DNA from 4 places in the Pseudomonas sp. 3B-A001-10F genome. Region 2 is predicted to be linked to each of the others. Evidence: predicted binding sites of a transcription regulator. Region 2 holds the regulator's gene; each other region holds the start of a gene.
What was found. The regulator FliA, encoded in region 2, starts transcription of late flagellar genes. The targets are predictions, from matches to a motif close to CTAAAGTTTNNNNNNNNNNNGCCGNTAA.
Positions count from the first base shown of each region.

Region 1: a site for FliA is predicted at 4,021-4,048, ahead of AC0ZWN_RS26760 (methyl-accepting chemotaxis protein). Genes of this name have one in related genera too.
Region 3: a site for FliA is predicted at 3,857-3,884, ahead of AC0ZWN_RS27580 (methyl-accepting chemotaxis protein). Genes of this name have one in related genera too.
Region 4: a site for FliA is predicted at 3,721-3,748, ahead of flgM (flagellar biosynthesis anti-sigma factor FlgM). Genes of this name have one in related genera too.

Region 1 covers NZ_JBQYFW010000045.1:26,638-32,565, forward strand. Annotated here, with positions in the region: gene AC0ZWN_RS26730 (alpha/beta hydrolase family protein) at 1-250, opposite strand, end outside; gene AC0ZWN_RS26735 (FMN-dependent NADH-azoreductase) at 487-1,098, opposite strand; gene AC0ZWN_RS26740 (LysR substrate-binding domain-containing protein) at 1,227-2,135, shown strand; gene AC0ZWN_RS26745 (MmcQ/YjbR family DNA-binding protein) at 2,132-2,491, shown strand; gene AC0ZWN_RS26750 (DUF1294 domain-containing protein) at 2,611-3,042, opposite strand; gene AC0ZWN_RS26755 (undecaprenyl-diphosphate phosphatase) at 3,039-3,869, opposite strand; gene AC0ZWN_RS26760 (methyl-accepting chemotaxis protein) at 4,176-5,810, shown strand.
Region 2 covers NZ_JBQYFW010000037.1:50,135-56,062, reverse strand. Annotated here, with positions in the region: gene AC0ZWN_RS25010 (chemotaxis protein CheA) at 1-1,679, opposite strand, end outside; gene AC0ZWN_RS25005 (protein phosphatase CheZ) at 1,734-2,522, opposite strand; gene AC0ZWN_RS25000 (chemotaxis response regulator CheY) at 2,541-2,912, opposite strand; gene fliA (RNA polymerase sigma factor FliA) at 3,079-3,819, opposite strand; gene fleN (flagellar synthesis regulator FleN) at 3,816-4,646, opposite strand; gene flhF (flagellar biosynthesis protein FlhF) at 4,763-5,928, opposite strand, start outside.
Region 3 covers NZ_JBQYFW010000050.1:24,673-30,600, reverse strand. Annotated here, with positions in the region: gene AC0ZWN_RS27600 (1-acyl-sn-glycerol-3-phosphate acyltransferase) at 1-218, opposite strand, end outside; gene AC0ZWN_RS27595 (CPXCG motif-containing cysteine-rich protein) at 361-543, shown strand; gene AC0ZWN_RS27590 (putative signal transducing protein) at 553-813, shown strand; gene AC0ZWN_RS27585 (SOS response-associated peptidase) at 850-1,473, shown strand; gene AC0ZWN_RS27580 (methyl-accepting chemotaxis protein) at 1,680-3,821, opposite strand; gene AC0ZWN_RS27575 (M48 family metallopeptidase) at 4,083-4,901, shown strand; gene AC0ZWN_RS27570 (TMEM165/GDT1 family protein) at 4,951-5,535, opposite strand; yybP-ykoY riboswitch at 5,623-5,747, opposite strand; gene AC0ZWN_RS27565 (class I SAM-dependent methyltransferase) at 5,787-5,928, opposite strand, start outside.
Region 4 covers NZ_JBQYFW010000002.1:357,607-363,534, forward strand. Annotated here, with positions in the region: gene flgC (flagellar basal body rod protein FlgC) at 1-213, opposite strand, end outside; gene flgB (flagellar basal body rod protein FlgB) at 217-624, opposite strand; gene cheR (protein-glutamate O-methyltransferase CheR) at 985-1,812, opposite strand; gene AC0ZWN_RS04055 (chemotaxis protein CheV) at 1,859-2,791, opposite strand; gene flgA (flagellar basal body P-ring formation chaperone FlgA) at 2,874-3,635, shown strand; gene flgM (flagellar biosynthesis anti-sigma factor FlgM) at 3,784-4,110, shown strand; gene AC0ZWN_RS04070 (flagella synthesis protein FlgN) at 4,159-4,626, shown strand; gene AC0ZWN_RS04075 (flagellar brake protein) at 4,715-5,461, shown strand; gene AC0ZWN_RS04080 (MFS transporter) at 5,535-5,928, opposite strand, start outside.

The DNA of each region.
Region 1 (5,928 bases), on a different contig from region 2:
TCGGGAAACGGCCGATGGCGACTTTGGTGTCTTCGCCGGCTTCGACCGAATAGCCCTCGAGCAGGCTCAGGTGTTCGCGATCGCTGGAAGGATAAAAGGCGATGGCGCGCATCGGTTGCAGGTCCAGCGGATCGAGGAAGGTCATCTCGTGATAACCGACGCTCCAGACCGGGTGTCGCCCAGGCGCGGCATGCACTGTGTTAAGGCTGCCGAGCAGGCAAATCAGTAACGTTGCACAAAGACGCATCATGGGATGCCCCACCCTGTTGTTACTCAATCGAAAGTTCCGTTGCGTTGCGGGCCTGAAACCCCGGGGATTCAGTGTTCCGGTACGACAATGCACTCAGACGCTGATTGTGTGACTGCATAACCCGGGCCAGATTATGTAACAGTCAGAAACAAAAAACTCCGTATTCGCCCCTTGCGGAACCAGAATACAGAGTTTTTTGGGTGTTACCTGAACATCAGCTGTTCTTTACGCAAGCCTTACGCGGCGGCGAACAGTTGCTCGCTGATCTTCGCTTGTGCAGCGGTCATGGCGTTGTTACGCACTTCGTCGCCATACGCCAGGCCTTCGGCACGGACGATTTCGATGTCGGTGATGCCAAGGAAGCCCAGCACCAGCTTCAGATATTCTTCGTGAGCGATGCCGCTGGCCTGACCGGCATGAATGCCGCCGGAAGTGGAAACGATCACCACTTTCTTGCCGCCGCACAGGCCTTCAGGGCCGGCTTCGGTGTAACGGAAGGTTTGACCGGCGACCGCAACGCGGTCGATCCACGCCTTGAGTTGGGTCGGTACGGTGAAGTTGTACATCGGAGCCGCGATCACAACGGCGTCCGCAGCGATGAACTCGGCCAGGGTCGAAGCACTCAGTTCGGCTTCGTGCTGTTGTGCGGCGTTACGCAGTTCAGCGGTGGTGCCGGCAGCCACCAGGGTAGTCGACGAGAAGTGGCTGATGGCATCGGCGGCCAGGTCGCGGTAGGTCACCACGGCGCTTGGCTCGGCGGCTTGCCAGGCTTTGACGACTTCGCTGCTCAACTGACGGGAAGCCGAGTTGTCGCCCAGAATGCTCGAATCGATATGCAGCAGTTTCATGTGGAATCTCCTGGAAGGAATCGCCGGTGGCGACGGAATGGAGACAATCCTACGCAAGAAACCAATGGATGATTAGCCGCCTGAAATGCGATAGTTTGTCCCACTGATAGAACAGTCGGATATCCCTGATGCAAGACCTCAATGATCTCTACTATTTCGCCAAAGTCGTCGAAGCCGGCGGTTTTGCTGCGGCCGGGCGATTGCTCGGGATTCCCAAATCACGCTTGTCGCGGCGCATTGCCGAACTGGAAGAACGCCTCGGCGCGCGCCTGCTGCAACGCACCACCCGGCAACTCAATCTCACTGCAGTTGGCGAACGTTACTTGCGCCACTGTCAGGCGATGCTTCTCGAAGCAGAAATGGCCGATGAGGCGGTGGCGAGCATGTCCAGCGAGCCGCGCGGGCGACTGCGCGTGTCCTGCCCTACAGGTCTGGCCCGGGAAATGCTGCCGTGGGTGATCAGCGATTTCCTTGGCAAATTCCCCCAGGTGCAACTGGAAGTCGTACTGCTCAATCGCCGGGTCGATCTGGTCGGTGAAGGCTTTGATGTCGCGTTGCGCGTGCGTGAGCACGGTGACGAAGATCCGCTGCTGGTGACCCGACGCCTGCGTCAGGCGCAGATGGTCGTGGTGGCCAGCCCGGCGTTTTTACAGGGCAAGACGATCAACCATCCGCAAGACCTGAAGCATCTGCCCGTACTGGGTGCGCTGGAGGCCGATCGTATGGTGCATGTGCGCCTGCTCGATCAGCAGGGCCACAGTTTCGAACTGAACATGGAGGCTCGCCTGGGCATCGATGATTTTGTCGTACGCAAGGCCTGCGTCCTCGCCGGTCAGGGGTTTACCCTGTTGCCGATGATGTATTGCGAGGCGGAGCTGGAAAACGGCACGCTGGTGCAGATGCTGCCGGAGTGGTCACTACCCGGCGGCTGGCTGCAAGCAGTGTATCCGCATCGACGCGGGGTGATGCCGGCGGTGCGCGCATGGATCGATCATCTGGTCGAGTCGTTCAATGCCTGTGGGGAGCGGTTGTTATGAGCAAGGGAAAGATGAACGAAGCCGACGTTGCGGCGTTCTGCCTGGCATTGCCGGGCGCTCGGGAAGATTACAAATGGGGCGGCGTGCGAGTGTTTTCGATTGCCGGCAACAAGATGTTTGCCTTGCAGGGGCTGCGTGGGGATTCGCTGGCGTTCAAGGTCGACAAGGATTTGTTTCTTGGCCATTGCGACCGTCCCGGCATTCATCCGGCGCCCTATCTGGCCCGGGCGCAGTGGATCATCATGCACCCGCCCTACCCGTTGGGCGCCGAGGAATTGCGCGGGTTGTTGCAGCGCTCGCATCAACTGGTGGTGGGCAAGTTGCCGAAAAAGACCCAAATCGGATTATTGCTGTAAACCCGATCCCCCTGTGTAGGAGCTGCCGAAGGCTGCGATCTTTTGACTTTGATCTTTTAAAAGCAAGATCAAAAAGATCGCAGCCTTCGGCAGCTCCTACATAGGGAATTGCGGTGTATTCAGAACAGCGTCAGCAAGTTCGAGCCGAGAAACAGCTGGTCGATCCAGAACACTTGGTGCAACACGACAATCACCCAGAATAGAATCTGAAACGACACCTTGCGCGTCTTGTGCCGGAACACCTGCTGGGCGATCAATGCACCCGGCCAACCGCCCGCCAGTTCCACGGCATGAAGGATGTTCTCCGGTGTGCGCCAGGCATCGGCGCGCGCCTTGCGCTTGTCTGCCCAGTACATGAAGAACGCCAACACGCTCACAACACCGTAAGCCGTCAGCGGCACTAACGAAATCCCACGCAACCACATCGACACCGAGCCGAACAGCGGCAACGCGCAGACGATCAGCAGAACCAGCAGTTTCAGCTTCATATGCTGGATGTTGTTGCCGCCCGAAGGTCGCCCTTCGGGCCGGCGTGCGCGGGAATCACTCATGGCTTGGCCGCCGCCCAATCAATCCAGCCAAACTGCCACGTCGCCAGAATGACCAGACCAAATACGATCCGATACCAGGCAAATGCCGCATAGCTGTGGCTGGCAATAAACTTGAGCAAACCGCGCACGGCGATCATGGCGAAGATGAACGCGGTGACAAAGCCGATGGCAAACACCGGGAAGTCCGCCGGCACAAACAGATGGCGATACTTATAGCCTGAGTAGACCGCCGCACCGACCATGGTCGGCATCGCGAGGAAGAAGGAAAACTCGGTGGCAGTCTTGCGCGACAGGCCGAACAACAACCCGCCAATGATCGTCGAGCCGGAACGCGAAGTGCCGGGAATCATCGCCAGACACTGAGCGAAACCAACCTTCAAGGCATCTTTCCAGGTGATCTCGTCGACTGTTTCGGCGTGCACTGCATGCTGACGCTTTTCCGCCCACAACATGATGATGCCGCCCACCACCAACGCGGTCGCAACGGTAATCGGATTGAACAGGTATTCGTGGATCAGGTCGGCAAAGATTACGCCCAGCACCACGGCGGGCAGAAACGCGATCAGCAGGTTAGCGGTGAAACGACGGGCACTGGGCTGCGTCGGCAAACCGATGACCACATCGAAAATCTTGCGGCGAAACTCCCAGACCACCGCGAGGATCGCGCCGAGCTGGATGATGATATTGAACGCCATGGCCCGTTCGCCGCCGAAATCGAGCAAGTCGGCAACAATGATCTGGTGTCCGGTACTGGAAATGGGCAAAAACTCCGTCAGCCCTTCTACAACTCCTAGTATCAGTGCCTGCAAGGCCGTCCAAAGATCCATCAATCCCCCCAAAGAGCGATGCGCGCCGGCATGCTCCGATAGTATTTTTCTAGCGTTCACTGCGATCAGCGTAGCTGTTTATGGCTGTACCGATTCCGCACGCACAGGATCCACACGAAACGGTCAAAATTCCGTGAAATATCAATTTGGATTCAGGTTTTCACGCGCGGGGCCGAAATCCTAACAGACAAGCCTTATTAGCGCTGCCGCGTTATACGACTTGGGTCGCGTATGCCCGCTCACGAAATCGTGGTTGGATGCTGGCGGTCGTTTATTACAAGAAAAAGAATCCGGAGTGACAGCGTTATGAACAGCTTGCGCAGTGTGTCGATCAGCCGACGCTTGTGGCTCATCTTGATTGTGGCGGTGGTCATGTTGCTGACCTTGGGCGTGTTGATGCTCAAGCAGATCCACGACGATCTCTACGATGCCAAAGCCCAGAAAACCCAGCACGTCGTGCAGACCGCCAGCGGCCTGCTGACCTATTACCACGACCTCGAAACCGCCGGCACCCTGAGCAAAGAGGCTGCACAGAAACAGGCGCTGACGGCAATTCGCGGCCTGCGTTACGACCAGAGCGATTACTTCTGGATCAACGACCTCACGCCCGTGATGGTCATGCACCCGACCAACCCGAAACTCGAAGGCCAGAACCTCTCGGCGATCCGCGATCCGGACGGTTTTGCGGTGTTCAACGAAATGGTCGCCATCGCCAGGTCCAAAGGCGCCGGCATGGTCGACTACCGTTGGCCGAAACCCGGCGCCAGTGAGCCGGTGGCCAAGACCTCCTACGTCAAACTGTTCGAACCGTGGGGCTGGGTGCTCGGCTCCGGGGTTTACGTCGACGACGTTCAGGCGGAATTCCAGGGCCAAGTGATCAAGGCTACGGTCATCGGCCTGGCGATTGCCGTGATCATGGCGCTGCTGGTGATCCTCATCGCGCGCAGCATCGTCCGCCCGCTGCAGGAAACCGTGAATGCCATGGCCAACATCGCCAGCGGTGAAAGCGACCTGACCCGCAGCCTCGATACTCACGGTAAAGATGAAGTCACTGAGCTGGCGCATCACTTCAACGCCTTCACCGCCAAGCTGCGCCGGGTCATCGGTGATCTGCAGGTGTCGGCCAGTGCACTGGGCCAGTCGTCCAGCGAACTGGGCAACGACGCCTCGCAAGCGCAGCAACGCAGCCAGCAGCAATCGCAGCAGATGGAACTGGTGGCCACCGCGATCAACGAGGTGACCTATGGCGTGCAGGACGTGGCGAAGAACGCCGAGCACGCCGCCGCCGAAATGCGCGATGCCGAAGCGCAGGCGCAACAGGGCCAGATCAACATCGATGGCAGCTTGCAGCAGATCGACAAACTGTCCGGCACTATCGATCAAGCGGTGGAGGTGATCCGCACCCTCGCCGCCGAAAGTACGCAGATCGGCAGCGTGCTGGAAGTGATTCGCTCGATTGCCGAACAGACCAACCTGCTCGCGCTTAATGCCGCGATTGAAGCGGCGCGGGCCGGTGAGCAAGGTCGCGGGTTTGCCGTGGTGGCGGATGAAGTACGCTTGTTGGCGCAACGTACGCAGAAGTCGACGGCGGAAATCCAGTCGATGATCGAGCGTCTGCAGAACCATTCCGAAGCCGCTGTGAAAGTGATCGGCGACAGCAGCAAGGCGTCGCAACTGACCATCGAACAAGCCGGGTTGGCCGGTGCGAGTCTGAATGCGATTGGCCAGGCACTGCGTAATCTCAATGGCCTGAACGCGTCGATTGCCAGTGCCACGTTGCAGCAGGCGCATGTGGTCGAGGACATTAATCAGAACGTCACTCAGGCGGCCGGCCTCTCGCATAGCACGGCGATCGCTGCCGAACAGTCGAGTGCGGCCAGCCTGAAGCTTGGCCAGTTGAGCGAACAACTCAACGCCCTCCTGCGCCAGTTCCGCGTCTGACCCGTGTAACTGTAGTGAGCCCCCCCCTCACCCCGGCCCTCTCCCCGAGGAGAGGGGGTCGACCGAGGTGTCTCAAGCTATACGTCGACCTGAAAAATCGAGTCGATTATGGATTCAA
Region 2 (5,928 bases):
AAACCCGGGGCGAAGATCAGGTTGTAGCACTCGGTATCGCTCAGGCGATCGGCTGCGTCCTTGTCCATCACGCCGCGCTTTACCGCGATGGCGCGCAGGACGTTCGGGTCCATGCCTTTGCCGTCATCGGAAATCGACAACAGGATGTGGTCGCCTTCCTGCTCGGCGGCCAGAACAACACGACCGCCACGGGCCTTGCCCGATGCCTCGCGCTCTTCCGGCGACTCGATGCCGTGGTCGACCGCGTTGCGCACCAAGTGGACCAGCGGGTCGGCCAGGGCCTCGACAAGGTTTTTGTCGAGGTCGGTTTCTTCGCCCACCAGTTCCAGGTTGATCTCTTTCTTCAGCTGACGAGCCAAGTCGCGAACCAGACGCGGGAAGCGCCCGAAGACCTTCTTGATCGGCTGCATCCGCGTCTTCATCACCGCGGTCTGCAAGTCAGCCGTGACCACGTCGAGGTTCGACACGGCCTTGGACATGGCTTCGTCGCCGCTGTTGAGGCCCAGGCGCACCAGACGGTTACGCACCAGCACCAGCTCGCCGACCATGTTCATGATTTCGTCGAGACGCGCGGTATCAACCCGTACCGTGGTTTCCGCTTCGCTCGCCGGTTTTTCTGGCGGCGGTGCGGCGGCAGCACGGGCCGGAGCCGGTGCAGCAGCGGCAGCCGGTTTCGGCGCTTCGGCTTTCGGCTCAGGCTTGGGAGCTGCCTTCGGTGCTGCAGCCGGAGCGGCCGCAGCCTTGGCGGCCGGCGCAGCCACCGTGGAAGCAGCGCCGGCAGTCGCGGCGCCAACGTCAGTGAACTTGCCTTTGCCGTGCAATTCGTCGAGCAGCGATTCGAACTCGTGATCGCTGATCAGATCGCTGCCGGCAGCCGGTGCCGAGGCGATCGCCGATTCCAGTGCTTCAACGGCAAAGTTGCCCTTGCCATGCAGTTGATCGAGCAGGGCTTCGAATTCGTCGTCGGTGATATCCGAGCTGTCGCCCGCCGCCGGGGCTGCTGGAGCCGCTGCGGTCGGTGCCACGGCATCCGCCGCGAACTGGCCTTTGCCATGCAACTGATCGAGCAACGACTCGAACTCGGCGTCAGTGATTTCGTCGCTCGCGGCTTCAGCGGCCGTTTGCGCAGGTGCAACAGCGGCCGGGGCTTCAGCTTCAGCCTTGACGGCGTTCAGCGAGTCCAGCAGTTGTTCAAATTCGTTATCGGTGATGTCGCCCGACGCGTCGCCTTCGACGACCAGGTCTTCGATCATCTCGGCTACCGGCGATGCCGGGGCGGCATCCGCCGATTGCGGTTCGGCCAGACGCGCCAGGGCGGCCAGCAGTTCCGGGGTAGCGGCGGTGATCGGTGCACGCTCACGGACTTCGCTGAACATGCTGTTCACCGCGTCCAGTGCTTCGAGGACAACGTCCATCAGTTCTGCATCAACGCGACGCTCACCCTTGCGCAGGATGTCGAACACGTTTTCGGCGATGTGACAGCACTCCACCAGCTCGTTGAGCTGAAGGAAGCCGGCGCCCCCTTTTACAGTGTGGAAACCGCGAAAAATTGCGTTGAGCAGATCTGCGTCATCCGGACGGCTTTCCAGCTCGACCAGTTGTTCGGACAGTTGCTCAAGAATCTCGCCGGCCTCAACCAGGAAATCCTGAAGGATCTCTTCATCGGCGCCGAAGCTCATTAATGGGGTGCTCCTACAGGTCTAAAAACCCAAAAAACCTAAAATTCCACAACTCTAGAATCCGAGGCTGGATAACAAATCGTCCACATCGTCCTGACCGGACACAACGTCTTCTCGTTTATCGGCATGAATCTGCGGACCTTCACCCTGCGAGAGATGTTTTTGTGGATCTTTTTCTGCAAGCATCGCGGCGCGGTCATGTTCGATGCCCGCAAAGCGGTCGACCTGACTGGCCATGAGCACGAGTTTGAGCAAATTGCTTTCGACTTCGGTGACCAGTTGGGTCACACGCTTGATCACCTGACCGGTCAGGTCCTGGTAATCCTGGGCCAGCAGGATGTCGTTGAGATTGCTCGACACCGCACGGTTGTCCGTGCTGCTGCGTGACAGAAAACCGTCGACCCGGCGCGCCAGCTCGCGGAACTCTTCAGCCCCGACCTCGCGACGCATGAAGCGACCCCAATCGGCGCTCAAGGTCTGCGCTTCATCAGCCAGACTGTTGACCACCGGCGTGGCGCTTTCCACCAGATCCATGGTGCGGTTGGCCGCGGCTTCTGTCAGCTTGACCACATAGCCCAGGCGTTCGGTGGCGTCGGTGATTTGCGACACTTCCTCGGCCTGCGGCATGTTCGGATCGATCTGGAAGTTGACGATCGCACTGTGCAGTTCACGTGTGAGCTTGCCGACTTCCTGGTACAGGCCACGGTCACGGGTCTGATTGAGCTCATGGATCAGTTGCACAGCGTCGCCGAACCTGCCTTTTTCAAGGCTTTCGACCAGTTCGACCGCGTGTTTTTTCAGGGTCGACTCGAAATCGCCCTGTGAAGATTCGTTATGCTCCATAGCTCCCCCGCGCGTTCATCAGCCGATGCGTTCGAAAATCTTCTCGATTTTGTCTTTCAACGCCTGAGCCGTGAAAGGTTTGACTACGTAGCCGTTTACACCAGCCTGAGCGGCTTCAATGATCTGCTCGCGCTTGGCTTCTGCAGTCACCATCAGCACTGGCAGGTGCTTGAGTTTTTCATCGGCACGCACATGGCGCAGCAGGTCGATACCGGTCATGCCCGGCATGTTCCAGTCCGTTACCAGAAAGTCGATGCTTCCGCTGTTGAGCACTGGAATGGCAGTCACGCCATCGTCAGCCTCGACGGTGTTGGTGAACCCAAGATCACGCAGCAGGTTCTTGATGATCCGCCGCATCGTTGAGAAGTCATCAACGATGAGGATTTTCATGTCTTTGTTCAATTCGACCTCCAAGCAGTCTTAAACGCGCCCAGCACCTGGACGCGCCACTTCAATCAATCGGCGCAGCACTCGAAGACTGTCTGGAGCACAACAGAGCAAGACCGGTGCCGTTCATCACCGCACCAGCCTCGTTCGCAGTGTCCCCACACTGCCTTCAGCGCGCTCGCCACTCCCCCAAACGCCCCCGCAAACGGGCCGCGCACTGGCTGTGTAACTGGCTGACCCGCGATTCACTGACGCCAAGGACTTCACCGATCTCCTTGAGGTTCAGCTCTTCGTCGTAGTACAGCGCCAACACCAGTCGCTCACGCTCCGGCAAATTGGCAATCGCGTCCGCCAACGCTGCCTGGAAACGTTCATCTTCCAGATCGCGTGACGGCTCCATATGAGCACTCGCGCCATCCTCGTGCAGCCCTTCGTGTTCGCCGTCCTGCAACAGGTCGTCGAAACTGAACAGGCGACTGCCCAAGGTGTCATTCAAAATCCCGTAGTAATCGTCGAGACTCAATTGGAGTTCGGCCGCAACCTCGTGATCTTTAGCATCACGGCCGGTTTTAGCTTCAATTGAGCGAATCGCGTCGCTGACCATACGGGTATTGCGGTGAACCGAGCGTGGCGCCCAGTCCCCTTTGCGCACTTCGTCGAGCATCGCGCCGCGGATTCGTATGCCCGCGTACGTTTCGAAACTGGCGCCTTTGCTGGCGTCGTATTTGGTCGAGACTTCAAGCAGGCCGATCATCCCGGCCTGGATCAGGTCTTCGACCTGCACACTCGCCGGCAAGCGCGCCAGCAAGTGGTAGGCAATGCGTTTGACCAGTGGCGCGTAACGCTCGATCAACTCGTACTGCGCGTCACGTGCCGACTTCTTGTAGTAGTTCATACCGCTTGCGGTCATAGCACGGGCCCTGCCGTTTGCTGCACGAGGCGCTCGACGAAAAACTCAAGGTGGCCACGCGGGTTGGCGGGCAGCGGCCAGGTGTCGACCTTCTGCGCGATCGCCTTGAACGCCAGCGCGCACTTGGAACGCGGAAAGGCTTCGTACACCGCGCGCTGCTTCTGCACCGCTTTACGCACGCTTTCGTCGTAAGGCACGGCGCCGACGTATTGTAGGGCCACGTCAAGGAAGCGATCCGTGACCTTGGTCAACTTGGCGAACAGGTTGCGCCCTTCCTGCGGGCTCTGCGCCATGTTGGCGAGGACGCGGAAGCGGTTCATGCCGTAATCGCGGTTGAGCAGTTTGATCAGCGCGTAGGCGTCAGTGATCGAGGTCGGCTCATCGCAGACCACCAGCAACACTTCTTGCGCGGCGCGAACAAAACTGACTACCGAGTCACCAATACCCGCAGCGGTATCGATCACCAGTACATCGAGATTGTCGCCGATGTCGCTGAACGCCTGAATCAGGCCGGCATGTTGCGCCGGGCTCAGGTGCACCATGCTCTGGGTGCCGGACGCCGCCGGCACGATGCGAATGCCACCGGGGCCTTGCAACAGCACGTCGCGCAGCTCGCACCGGCCTTCGATGACGTCGGCCAGCGTGCGTTTAGGGGTCAGCCCCAACAATACGTCAACGTTCGCCAGACCCAGGTCGGCGTCCAGCAGCATGACCCGACGGCCAAGCTCTGCCAGCGCCAGCGACAAGTTCACTGACACGTTAGTCTTGCCGACGCCACCTTTGCCGCCGGTCACCGCGATCACCTGTACGGGATGCATGCTGCCCATGTTATTTCTTTACCTTGTCTTGCATAGACGGAGGCCACATTACTGGCTGCGCGTTCACAACCGGAACAATGCATGGCAGACCATCGATGTAGGTACAAAAACTGTTCATGAATACCTCAGCCTACCTGCTTGGTCGGGCTGTGATAGATATCAGCGAACATGTCAGCCATGGCTTCTTCGCTGGGTTCTTCCTGCATTTGCACGCTGACGGCGCGGCTGACCAGTTGATGACGGCGCGGCAGATGCAAATCATCCGGAATCCGTGGGCCATCGGTCAGGTACGCGACCGGCAATTCATGACTGATCGCCAGGCTCAACACTTCGCCAAGGCTGGCCGTTTCATCCAGTTTAGTCAGGATGCAGCCGGCAAGCCCGCAACGCTTGTAACTGTGATAAGCGGCGGTTAGAACCTGTTTCTGGCTGGTGGTTGCCAAGACCAGATAATTTTTTGAACGAATGCCACGCCCGGCCAGACTTTCCAGCTGCATGCGCAGGGCCGGATCGCTGGCTTGCAGGCCGGCAGTATCGATCAATACCACGCGTTTGCGCAGCAGTGGATCCAGCGCTTGCACCAGCGATTGGCCCGGATCGACGTGGGTCACTGGCACATTGAGAATGCGGCCCAGCGTCTTCAGTTGTTCCTGAGCGCCGATACGGAAACTGTCCATGCTCACCAGCGCGACATTCTGCGCGCCGTATTTCAGCACATAACGCGCGGCCAGCTTGGCGAGTGTAGTGGTCTTGCCCATGCCGGCAGGACCGACCATGGCAATGATACCGCCCTCTTCCAGTGGCTCGACTTCCGGTACGGCAATCATCCGGGCCAGATGCGCGAGCAGCATGCGCCAGGCCTGACGCGGTTCTTCGATATCAGTGATCATCGCCAGCAGATCGCGCGACAACGGGCCGGACAGGCCGATACGTTGCAGACGGCGATACAGGTTGGCTTGCGCCGGACGGCTGCCTTGCAGCTGATTCCAGGCCAGGGTGCCGAGCTGAACTTCCATCAGCTCGCGCAGGCTGTTCAATTCAAAGCGCATCGAATCCAGTGCACGCGGATCGATACCACCGGAGGACTGCGCAGGTGTCGGGGCCGGACGCGCCGGAGCGGCGTAAGTCGGCTCGGTCAGCGGTTCAGCGGCGGTCAGCGGCAGGCCGGCGGTCAACGGCAGCCCGGCGAAAATCTGGCGATTGCTATTGCCATCGGCTTCGCCACGCAGGCTCAACTCGGCCTGAGCGGTGACAATGCGCGACTGGGTCTTGCGCAGTTCGTCCTCGAGCT
Region 3 (5,928 bases), on a different contig from region 2:
ACCTTGTCCTGCAACGTCGCCACCGAAGTTACGTCGGCGAACTCACGACGTAGCCGATGGGCTATAAGTGGTTTGAGCATCCAGCCGAAGGCACCGGCAAAACGCGGGAAGCGGAAGTGGGTGAGGATATCTAGAAACGCCTTGTCGCCGAGCAGTCTTGCCAGTACCACAGGTACTTCGCTGTCGTCGTAAGGTCGGATGGCATCGAATTCGCCCATCATGCTCTCTTGTTGGAAACGGCTAGGGTAAGTAAAGGTTTTGATCGAAAACCCGCGGGGCACGGTCTGAAAAAGTAGCCAGACAAAAATAGCCCTGCAAATAGACCGGCGATTATACGCACAAGTCACTTGGGAGACCGCGATGCTGGAAACCGCTGAATACGAATGTCCTTATTGTGGGGAGCTTGTTGAGACGTCGGTGGACTTGTCCGCCGGCGATCAGACCTATATCGAGGACTGTCAGGTGTGTTGTCGGCCAATAACGTTCGTATTGCAGGTCCATGGAGAGGACTGGTTTCTGGAAGTTTTCAGTGAGAACGAATAAGGGGCGCCCATGCAGCGAATCTACGAGCCGGAAAATCTGATGGAAGGTGAAATGCTCAAGGGCATGCTCGCCAGCGAAGGCATCGAGGCGCATTTGATTGGCCGCGATTTGCTCGGTGGAACGGGCGAGCTGCCGATCTTCGGTCTGTTGGGCTTATCTGTGGATAACGATCAGGCCGAATACGCCCGTGAGCTGATCACCGCGTACAATGCCGCGCTGCCGCTGCCCGGCGATGAACCGGAGAGCTTCCCCGGGACGCTGGTCTGTTAGGCTGAGCTTCGTATTACTTCAGAGTCGTGTTGCCCCATGTGTGGACGTTATGCCCTGTTTCGCTGGAACCGCGATTTCGCGGCCCTGCCTGGTTTTCCCGCCGATCAGCAGGCGCAGTGGAACATTTCCCCCAATGATTCGGTGCTGATGCTGCGTGCCAGTGAAGATGGCCAGCGCAGCCTGGCCCGCGCCCGTTGGGGATTAACGCCGCCGTGGCTGACCGATCTGTCGAAAACCCCGGCACATGCCCGGGCGGAAACCGTGGCTGAGCAGCCGATGTTTCGTGAGGCGCTGCGCCAGCGTCGTTGCCTGCTACCGGCGAATGGTTTTTACGAATGGCGCGGGACCCAGCGCAAGCGGCCGTTCTGGCTGACGCCGGGGGAGGGTTCTTCACTGTTTTTCGCGGCGATCTGGGAGGCTTATCCGGTGCAGGAACAGGTGTGGTTGAGTACGGCGGTAATTACTCAGCCGGCGTCGAGTCAGCGCCGGCCGTTGATTCTCGATGAGGCGGGGCAGGCGGCGTGGCTCGATCCCGAGACGCCGTTGCATGTGTTGCAGGGGTTGCTGGCCAGTGAACCGGCGGCGCTGCGTGAGCGGGTGTTGGCGAATCTGATCAATGATCCGAAGCTCAACGGGCCGGAGTGTTTGACCCCGGGCTAAAGCCTGCAGATCAAAAGCCCCTCACCCTAGCCCTCTCCCAGAGGGAGAGGGGACTGACCGCGGGATATTGACGAAACACACCGACTTGAAAGCTTTTCACCGAATCCATAATCGCCACGATTTTTCAGGTCGATGTATGACGGGAGACAACTCGGTCGGCCCCCTCTCCCTCCGGGAGAGGGCTGGGGTGAGGGGCTTTTCGCTTTTCAGACCTTGAACTGATTGATCAACCGCCGCTGCTGCTCCGCCAGTTTGGTCAAATCGGCACTCGCCGAACTCGACTCATCCGCGCCCCCCGCCACTTCATTGGCCACTTGCCCGATGTTGATCACATTGCGGTTGATGTCATCGGCCACCGCACTCTGCTCTTCCGCCGCACTGGCAATCTGCGTGTTCATGTCGTTGATCACCGAAACCGCCTGGGTGATCGTTTCCAGCGCCTCAGCCGCTTTCGCCGCATGCTGCACGCTTTCATCGGTGCGGTTCTGGCTGTCTTCCATGACCCGCACGACATCGCGGGTGCCTTGTTGCAGTTGCTGGATCATGCTCTGGATTTCTTCAGTGGCTTTCTGGGTTTTCTGCGCCAGATTGCGCACCTCGTCGGCCACCACGGCAAACCCACGACCCTGTTCACCGGCACGCGCCGCCTCGATCGCCGCGTTCAGGGCCAGCAGGTTGGTCTGCTCGGCGATGCCGCGAATGGCGGTGAGAATGGCGTTGATGTTCTCGCTGTCCTTGGCCAGGGTCTGTACCACATCCACCGCTTTGCCGATTTCCACTGCCAATACGCCAATCGAATTGGACGTATCGCGGACAATCTGCATGCCCTGGCTGGCGGCCTGGTCGGCATGACTGGCCGCTTGTGCCGCCTGCGTCGCGTTCCGCGCGACATCCTGCGCGGTGGCGGTCATTTCCTGCACCGCCGTGGCGACCTGATCGATCTCGGCCATTTGTTTTTGAATGCCGATGTTGGTGCGAATGGCAATGTCAGCGGTGTGTTCCGAGGAATCGCTGACGCTCTGCACCGACGTCACCACCTGCGTGATCATCGCCTGCAACTTGGCCAAAAAGGTATTGAAGCCCTTGGCGATCAAACCCAGTTCATCACTGCGATCGCTGCTCAAACGTCGGGTCAGATCACCTTCACCTTGAGCGATGTCATTGAGCATGGCGACCATTTGCTTCAGCGGTCTGGCGATGCCGTGGCCGACCAGCCAGATCACCAGCAGACCGAGGCCGGCGATCAGCAGACCGACCATGGCCATGCCGAAGGTGTCGGATTTGCGCTGAGCATCCAGATCGGCCTGTAGTTTTTGCAGATCAGCCATCACCGCGTTGAGTGGCAATTGCAGCATCAATGTCCAGCGTGCGTCGGTCTGGCCGATGCCGAATGGCAGGTACAGTTCGATGCGACCCTTGTCCTTGTTGACCGAGTAAGTCACTTCGCCGCGTTTGAGGTTGGCCATGTTGGCGGTCTGCTCAGCGTCGAGGATATCGCTGACTTTTTCGCCGAATTTGCTCGGGTCTTGGGTGTACGCAACGATCCGGCCGTTGCCGCCGATCAGGGCCATTTGCCCGGCGCCGCTGTACAGCTTCTGGTTGGCGCCGAGGAGCATTTCCTGAATGAAGTTCACCGACAGGTCGGCGCCGACAATGCCCTGGAAGGCGCCGTTAAGCATGATCGGCTCGATAAAGGAGGCGAGCATGACGATCTTGTCGCCGACCTTGTACGGCGCCGGATCGATCACGCAGGCTTTCTTCGTTTCCTTCGAGCACAAGTAGTACTCGCTGGCGCGCACGCCGGTGGACAGGGTTTTCTGGTCGTCGACGTCGACCAGTTTGTCCAGGCCGAGGGTGCCGTCATCGTTGCGGAACCACCACGGCAGGAAGCGCCCGTTGGCGGCATCGATCCCGACCACGCTGGTGCCGATATAGGCCGCGTCGTTGTGATCGAGGGCGTTTTTTTCCCAGCCGATGTAGGTGCCGAGAATTTTCGTGTTCTTTTCGACGTTTTCTTTGATCAGGCTGATCAGTTGCTCGCGGCTGACGCTCAGGCGTGGCTGGCCATCGGCGCCCGGCGTGCCGAGCAGGGCGTTGACTCGCACCAGGCCGCCGGCAATCAGCAGCGGCGCTTCGAGCTCGCGCTGGATCTGGCTGACCTGGGTTTGCGCCAGCGAGGTCAGGCGCTGTTCGATGACTTGCTCGAACTGCGCCTGGGTGCGCTGTTGCACCATCTCTTGCGTGCGCGCGCCGGAAAACAGCGCATACAGCACCAGCGCGGCGACCACGCTGAGGACGATGGCGCCGGCCAGGGCGGCGACGGAAAACTGGATCGACTTGAACTTCATGGGAGCTCCGCACGCAAGAGGACGTCTGCGCTGATGTATCGGCAGGCGGCATTGGGCCATGAGCGCGGGCAGTGGCAATTGAAAGCCGATGTCGCAAATGGATCGGTGCGCGACGCAGTGGCAGAGGCTTTGCCGTTGCTGTGAATTTTTTACGACAGCCATGGTGGGAAACGTCTGAAAGTCGCTGCAACACGTCCGTTGTATCTGGCGTCGATACAATTACCCGCCTAGGATACGCGCAGGTTTTCAGGGAGCTTTTGAATGAACAAGACATTGGTTGTAAGTGCACTGAGCGCAGCGCTGTTGCTGGCCGGTTGTCAGTCGGTCAACACCACCAGCGGCGGTGCCGTGGGTGTGGAGCGCAAGCAGTACATGTTCAGCATGCTGTCCTCGCAAGAGGTCGACCAGATGTATGCGCAGTCGTATCAGAAGACCGTCGGCGAGGCGTCCAGCAAAGGTGTGCTGGACAAGACCAGTCCCGAGGCCAAGCGGGTTCAGGCGATTGCCAACCGTCTGATCGCCCAGGCGCCGAACTTCCGTCCGGATGCTGCGCAATGGCAGTGGGAAGTCAATCTGATCAAGAGCGATGAGCTCAACGCCAACTGCGGGCCTGGCGGCAAGATCATTTTCTACACCGGGCTGATCGACAGTCTGAAACTCACCGACGATGAAATCGCCGCGGTCATGGGCCATGAAATTGCCCACGCCTTGCGCGAGCACGGTCGTGAAGCGATGTCCAAGGCGTACGGGATTGAAATGGCCAAACAGGGCGCGGGTGCGTTGCTCGGCCTGGGGCAGGACAGTCTGGCGCTGGCTGATACCGTGGCCAACTACGGGATGACCCTGCCGAACAGCCGCGCCAACGAAAACGAAGCCGACCTGATTGGTCTGGAACTGGCCGCACGCGCCGGGTACAACCCGAACGCCGCGATCACGCTGTGGAACAAAATGAGCAAGGCGTCGGAAGGTTCGCCGCCGGAGTTCATGAGCACTCACCCGGCTTCGACCAGCCGGATTGCCTCGTTGCAGGCGGCAATTCCGAAGGTCATGCCGTTGTACGAAAAGGCTCCTAAATCCTGAGTCAGTGATCGTTCCCACGCAGAGCGTGGGAACGATCCTTCACTGAGGATTAAACCCAGCCACTGCTCTGCATCGCCTTGTACACCGCAACAATCGCCAGAATCATGAATGCCGAAGCCGCGAGGCGACGGATCAAGGTCAGCGGCAGTTTGTCTGCGGCGAAGTTACCTGCGAGCACCACCGGCACGTTGGCAATCAGCATGCCTGCCGTGGTACCGATAATCACCAGCCACAGATCCGGATATTGCGCGGCGAGCATCACCGTCGCGACCTGAGTCTTGTCGCCCATTTCCGCCAGGAAGAACGCAATCAGCGTGGTCAGGAACGGCCCGAACTTGCGTGCGGTGCTGGTTTCATCGTCATCCATTTTGTCCGGAACCAGTGTCCACAGCGCCGTGGCCGTAAAGCTTGCGGCGAGAATCCAGTGCAGCGTGGCATTCGAGAAGAAGCTGCCAAACCAGGCGCCTACCGCACCGGCTGCTGCGTGGTTGGCCAGGGTCGCGGCGACAATACCGGCAATGATCGGCCAGGGTTTGCGGAAGCGAGCGGCGAGAATCAGCGCGAGCAGTTGCGTCTTGTCGCCGATTTCGGCCAAGGCAACGATTGCGGTGGGAACGAGTAACGAGTCCAGCATCAGGATTTCCTAAGGGGCGGGTCGACACGGCTATGACACGTACAGCCTTCCCGCCCCGGGTAAGGTGTGCGTGTCATAGGTCTTGTCAAACCCTGCGATCCGTCTGCTGCGGACGCTTGGGTCGCATACGCCATGATCTGAGGATCAAGTATGTTGACGTATGCCGGACGAGCTTGGCGCTCGTGGGAGACTACTCCCCTAGGACGGAGCGGATTCTGCCTTCGCAAATCCGATTGAGCAAGAACAAATTTTCAGCCGCGCTTGGCCCGGTAAATCCGGAAACCATTGCCTTCGGCCTTGATTGCACAGACGCCCAGATGCTCTTCGATCAGCGGTTGATACTTGAGGAAGCTGTTCGCCACCAAGCGCAGTTCGCCGCCATTTTTCAGATGT
Region 4 (5,928 bases), on a different contig from region 2:
GGCCGCGTCCTGGCTCTGGAACAGCGAATTGCTGCCGCTGTTCTGGCCGCCCTGGAACATGGTGGCGAACACCGGGTGACGGGCGCGATAGGTCTGGTCGATGCTCGACGAGACGGTTTCGGCGTTGGCGATGTTCGACGCCACGGTGTTCAGACGCGTGGTTTGTGCGCTCATGCCGCTGCCGGCAATGTTGAAAACGCTGGACAGGGACATGGATTACTCTCCGCGCAGGGCTGACACCAGCCCTTTGAATTTGCTGTTGAGCAGGGTGAAGCTGGCCTGGAAGCCGACGGCGTTTTCCGCGTAGTTCGACTGTTCCAGTTGAGCGTCCACGGTGTTCTGGTCGATCGACGGTTGCATCGGCGTGCGATACATCAGCGATTCGTCGCCATTGCCCAGGCCTTCAGCTTCGATGTGACGGCTGTTGGTCATGTTCAGGGCGATGGTGCCGTTAGCGTTTTTCTGGGTCTGTGCTTCAAGCACTTTGGAGAAATCCAGATCCCGAGCCTTGTAGTTCGGGGTGTCGGCGTTGGCGATGTTGTTGGCCAGCACTTCGGCACGCTGGGCGCGGAAGCCCAATGCCTTTTCGTGAATGCCGAGCGCTTTATCGAAGCTGATGCTCATGTCGGGAACCTTCAGGTGACCGGTTTTTCGTAACTGAGCTTTAGCAAGCGCCGTGCCAAACGGCAAAACACCCATAAACCGGGGCTTTGCAGGGAGTCGGCAAAGCGGCAATGCCAGAAAAGCGGCAACCGGTTTCCGCCGGATGCCGCTTTTCTGCCGCTTGCCGTCCTTGCCAGGTCAACGCATATCCCCTGCTCGCGAAGGTGGCGTGTCAGTCGCCAACTGTTTTACTGACAGACCGCTTTCGCGAGCAGGCTCGCTCCCACAGGGGGGGTGTGGTGTTCGTGAGAAATAAAATAATTGGGGCATAAAAAAACGGGAGGCCTTAAGGCTTCCCGTTTTTTTGTATTGCCGCTGCAATCATTTCGCCTGGTAAATAATCCCCGGGCTGCACTGCACCATCTGGTAATGATCCGGCAAACCGTTCAACGCTTCGGAAGCGCCAAGGAACAGATAACCGCCCGGCTTCAACGTGCTGTGAATGCGCAACAGGATGTCTTTCTTCACTTCGGCAGAGAAGTAGATCAACACGTTGCGGCAGAACACGATGTCGAACTTGCCCAGCGCGGCATAGCTGTCGAGCAGGTTGAACGAACGGAACTCTACCCGGTTCTTGATCGGCGCCTTGATCACCCAGCGGCCCGGCCCTTTCGGGTCGAAGTAACGCTGCAGGCGTTCCGGCGACAAACCACGACCGATGGCCAGGCTGTCGTACTCGCCGGTCTTGCAGTTGGTCAGCATAAGGCCGGACAGATCAGTGGCAACAATCTGCACGCCCATCTTCAGTTGACCAAGGTTGGTCCGCTCGAACTCGTCGATCGACATCGACAGCGAGTACGGTTCCTGGCCCGACGAGCACGCCGCTGACCAAATCCGCAAGCGCTGGTTGGGGCTGGCCTTGATCGCTTCAGGCAGCACCTTGTTCTTCAAGACTTCAAACGGATAGGTGTCACGAAACCACAGGGTTTCGTTGGTCGTCATGGCATCAACTACCTGCTCGCGCAAACCGCTGCGCGGCTGGGTCTGGATGCGCTGAACCAGCTCACCCAGGGATTTGATGCCTTGCTGCTCCATCAGTTTGTTGAGACGGCTCGAGACCAGGTACTGCTTGTTTTCACCGAGCAGAATGCCACAGGCTTTTTCCAGGAAGACCCGGAACTGTTCGAAATCCAAATTACCCGTAGACAATGATGCCGCCTCTTAAATCGTGTTGACCGCCAGGAGCAAAACGCTCCTAGCTGATATCTGCTGCTTTGATCCGGTCGACTACCCGGGATGCGAGGTCATCAGGACGGAATTTGGCCAAAAAGTCATCTGCACCGACTTTCTTGACCATCGCCTGATTGAATACCCCCGACAACGAAGTATGCAGGATGATATGAAGCTTTTGCATGCGTGCGTCGCCGCGGATTTCCGCCGTCAGGGTGTACCCGTCCATCTCCGGCATCTCGATGTCGGAAATCATCATCAGGAACTCTTCTTCCGGCTTCTTGCCCTCATCGACCAGCTTGCGCAGGTAATCCAGCGCCTGTTTGCCGTCGTTCAGCGCCACCACTTCGACCCCGATTGTCTGCAGACAACGCGTGACCTGCTTGCGCGCCACCGACGAGTCATCGACCGTCAAGACACGCAATGACAGTGCCTTGGTCTGGGTCTCGACATCGACCACGCCCACCGAAATCGCTTCCGGTGTCGGCGCAACTTCCGCCAGCACTTTCTCGACGTCGATGATTTCGACTAACTGATTGTCCACCCGAGTCACAGCCGTCAGGTAGTGATCGCGCCCCGTGCCCTTGGGCGGTGGATGAATCTCTTCCCAGTTCATGTTGACGATGCGCTCCACCGAGCGGACCAGGAAACCCTGGGTCTTGGTGTTGTACTCCGTGATGATCACGAACGGGTTGTTCTTGTCCTTCAACGCTCCGGAACCGGTGGCCATTGCCAGATCAAGGATCGGAATGGTCGCCCCCCGAATATTTGCCACCCCGCACACGACAGGACTGGACTTGGGCATCAACGTCAGCGACGGGCACTGCAACACTTCCCGCACCTTGAACACGTTGATTCCGTAGAGCTGCTGACCGTCGAGACGGAACAACAACAGCTCCAGGCGATTCTGCCCCACCAGTTGCGTGCGCTGGTTCACCGAATCCATTACACCAGCCATGCCCAGACTCCTACACCAACGCCAAGTGTTGTTGCGACGCACATTCATTGCTAAACGGCACGGCGCTTGCTTTTTAACTCGTATGAACGCTCAAACGACATTTTTCCGACACCTGACCTCCCGCGCTCGCAAAAGCCTTTGCGCGATGTCCGCCGTCTGCTGCTTTTTCGCTGGCAGCCCTGCCATTGCTGATGCGGTTACCTTGCCTGACATGCTTATCGGCGTCACTCAGGGCTTTCTTGAGTTCACCGTAGAAGACTATCTGGCCACCAGTCAAACGGAAGGCCGCTACGAGATCGAAGTAAACCAGCTCGACCCTCGTATGCGCATGCCTATGTGCGACAAGGAATTGACAGCGACTTTGGAGAGTCCGGCACGTCCGCTGGGCCGGGTTACCGTGAAGGTCCGCTGTGAGGGCGCCTCGCCCTGGACTGTGTTCGTGCCCGCTCAAGTCCGCCTGTTTCGCGAGATTGTGACAACCACCCGACCGCTGAAACGTGCAGGGATCATCGAACCACAGGACGTGACCCTGCGTGAACGCGACGTGAGCACGATCAACCAAGGCTTTCTGACCTCGGTAGACGAAGCGATCGGGCAGAAATTAACCCGACCAACGGTAGCCGATCAGGTCATTACCCTGGTCCATCTGGAACAGGCGGAAGTCATTCGCAAGGGTGATCAAGTGGTCATTACTGCGCGCAGCGGCACGCTCGCCGTGCGCATGCCCGGTGAAGCGCTGGCCAATGGTGGTTTGAAAGAACAGATCCGGGTGAAAAACCTCAACTCGCAACGGGTCATCAAGGCGCAAGTCACCGCGCCCGGCCAAGTGGAAGTGGCGATGTAGAAAACTGGCGCTGCCCCCGGCTGTTCCCTAAACTGTGCCGCAGCAGGACACGCGCCGGCGCATGCAAGGCTCATTGTAAATGTGCCTAAAGTTTTCCAGGGGATGGCCGAAAACATGGCAAGCGTCCAAATTCCCAGAGGTTTTTATCATGGTCATCGATTTCAGCCGTTTGAACAGCTCCTCGTCACTTACGGGCAGTACACGTACCAGCAGCGCCAAGGAAACCGCCGAAACCGGTACCTCCGCGCCGCTGAATACCCAGGCCGAACCGGCCAGTACCGCAAAAAGCGGGGAATCGGTACACCTCAGCAATGAGGCTCAACAGTTGCAGAAGGTCACTGACAAGCTGCGCGATCAACCTGCTGTCGACAAAGCCCGTGTGGCCGAGTTGAAAGCCGCGATTGCCGATGGCAGCTATAAAGTCGACAGCAACCGTGTAGCCAGCAAACTGCTCAACTTCGAAGCCCAGCGCTAGGCTTTTGCCGGCGCCAGGCTTTTGGACGCTTAAAACCCAAGGCCAGCCATGCACGACACTAATTTATTGCAATTGATCAACGACGACTTTGCTCCAGCTCAACAATTGCTGGAGTTGCTGCAAACCGAATCCCTCGCGTTGCACGGTCGCGACATGCCCTTGCTGGAAGAAATTCTGGCGCATAAACAGGCATTGATCATTCTGCTTGAACAGCATGGCCGCAAACGCAGCGAAATCCTCGCCAGCCTCAACTTGCCGACAGACCGCAGCGGTCTGGAGCAACTGGCTGGCCAGTCGAGCATTGGCGAGCAGTTGCTGAGCCAGGGCGATGCCCTGACCGATCTGATTGCTCAATGCCAGGCGGCCAACCTCAAGAATGGCCAGTCGATCCAGATCCAGCAGGCCGCCACGGCCAATCAGCTGAAGATCCTCACCGGCGGTGAAGCGCCGGCGCTGTATAACGCCAGCGGTACATTTGCCAAACCCGCCACACCGCGTCCGCTCAGCCAGGCATGAGCCGTTGATGCGCCAGCTCTATCAACCCGCGAAACATGCTGGCAAAATGCTGGCTAGTCGTCATATTTTGTCTGGAGATTGATAAACCGTGTCCAACGCCCTCAGCGCGGATGATGCTCCGCAGCCCCCTAAGGTGCTTACCACGCCACTGGAAATCTCCAGCAACCTGCGCCAGCTGCAAGAAAGCCACGATCCGCTGATCATCACCTTTCATGAGCGCAGCCAGCGCTTCCAGAGCTATCTGATCAAAGTCGACCGCGACAGCGCTACGATCGCACTGGACGAGATGATCCCGCGTGATGGCGAACGCTTCCTGCAGGCCGGTGAGCCATTCAAGGTTGAAGGTTTTCATGAAGGCGTGCGCATCGCCTGGGAATGCACCGGCACGCTGAATATCGAAGAATCCGAGGGTGATCGTTTCTACACCGGCGCACTGCCGACTGAAGTGGTTTACCACCAGCGCCGCAATGCCTTCCGCGCAGCACTGAAACTGACCGATCTGGTCAGCGTTGAACTGGGCGGTGAAAAACTCAAGGCGCCAATCAACGGCAAACTGCTGGATATCTCCGCGACCGGCTGCAAGCTGCGTTTCGAAGGTGATATCACCGACCGCCTGCAATTGGGCCAGGTTTATGACCGCTTGATCGCCCCGCCGCTGTTCGGCAACCAGCCGATCTCCGTCGAATTGCGCTATCTGCATTTCGAAGAAAAACTCAACATCACCTTTGCCGGTCTGCGTTTCCACAACATCAGTGGCCAGGCTGCGCGCAACGTTGAGCGTTTCGTGTATCAGTTGCAACGTGAAGCACGCCGTTTCGACAAAGACGATCTCTGATTCGTTGCGGCCAATAAAAAGGGCAGTCCTTGGCGGGACTGCCCTTTTTTTATGCGCGGTGTTTTTGTTCAGTTCAGGGTCTACCGCCACTGAGATCAGGCGCGGGTTTATCGGTATCCGGTTCGACTTCTGCCGCAGGCTCTGACGGAGTATCAGCTTCAGGCTCGGGACTTGCCGGCGCCTGCACAGGGTCTTGCACCATCTGCTCCTGCACCACCTGCTCATCTACCCGAGGATCAAGGGCCGCCACCAGCGGTGAGCTGGACATGCTGTCCGGCATGGCCACGTGATGCAGCGGCGCATCGTCGACCTGATGCAGATTGGTCACGGCTTTCGGCCGTATCCGCCATACCAGCACCAGCGCGAAGAAGCTGAAGAACGCATACAGGCTCTGACTGCCGAACAGCTTCATCAACACACCTGCCAGCAACGGCCCGATGCTCGCGCCGACACCATAAGTCACCAGC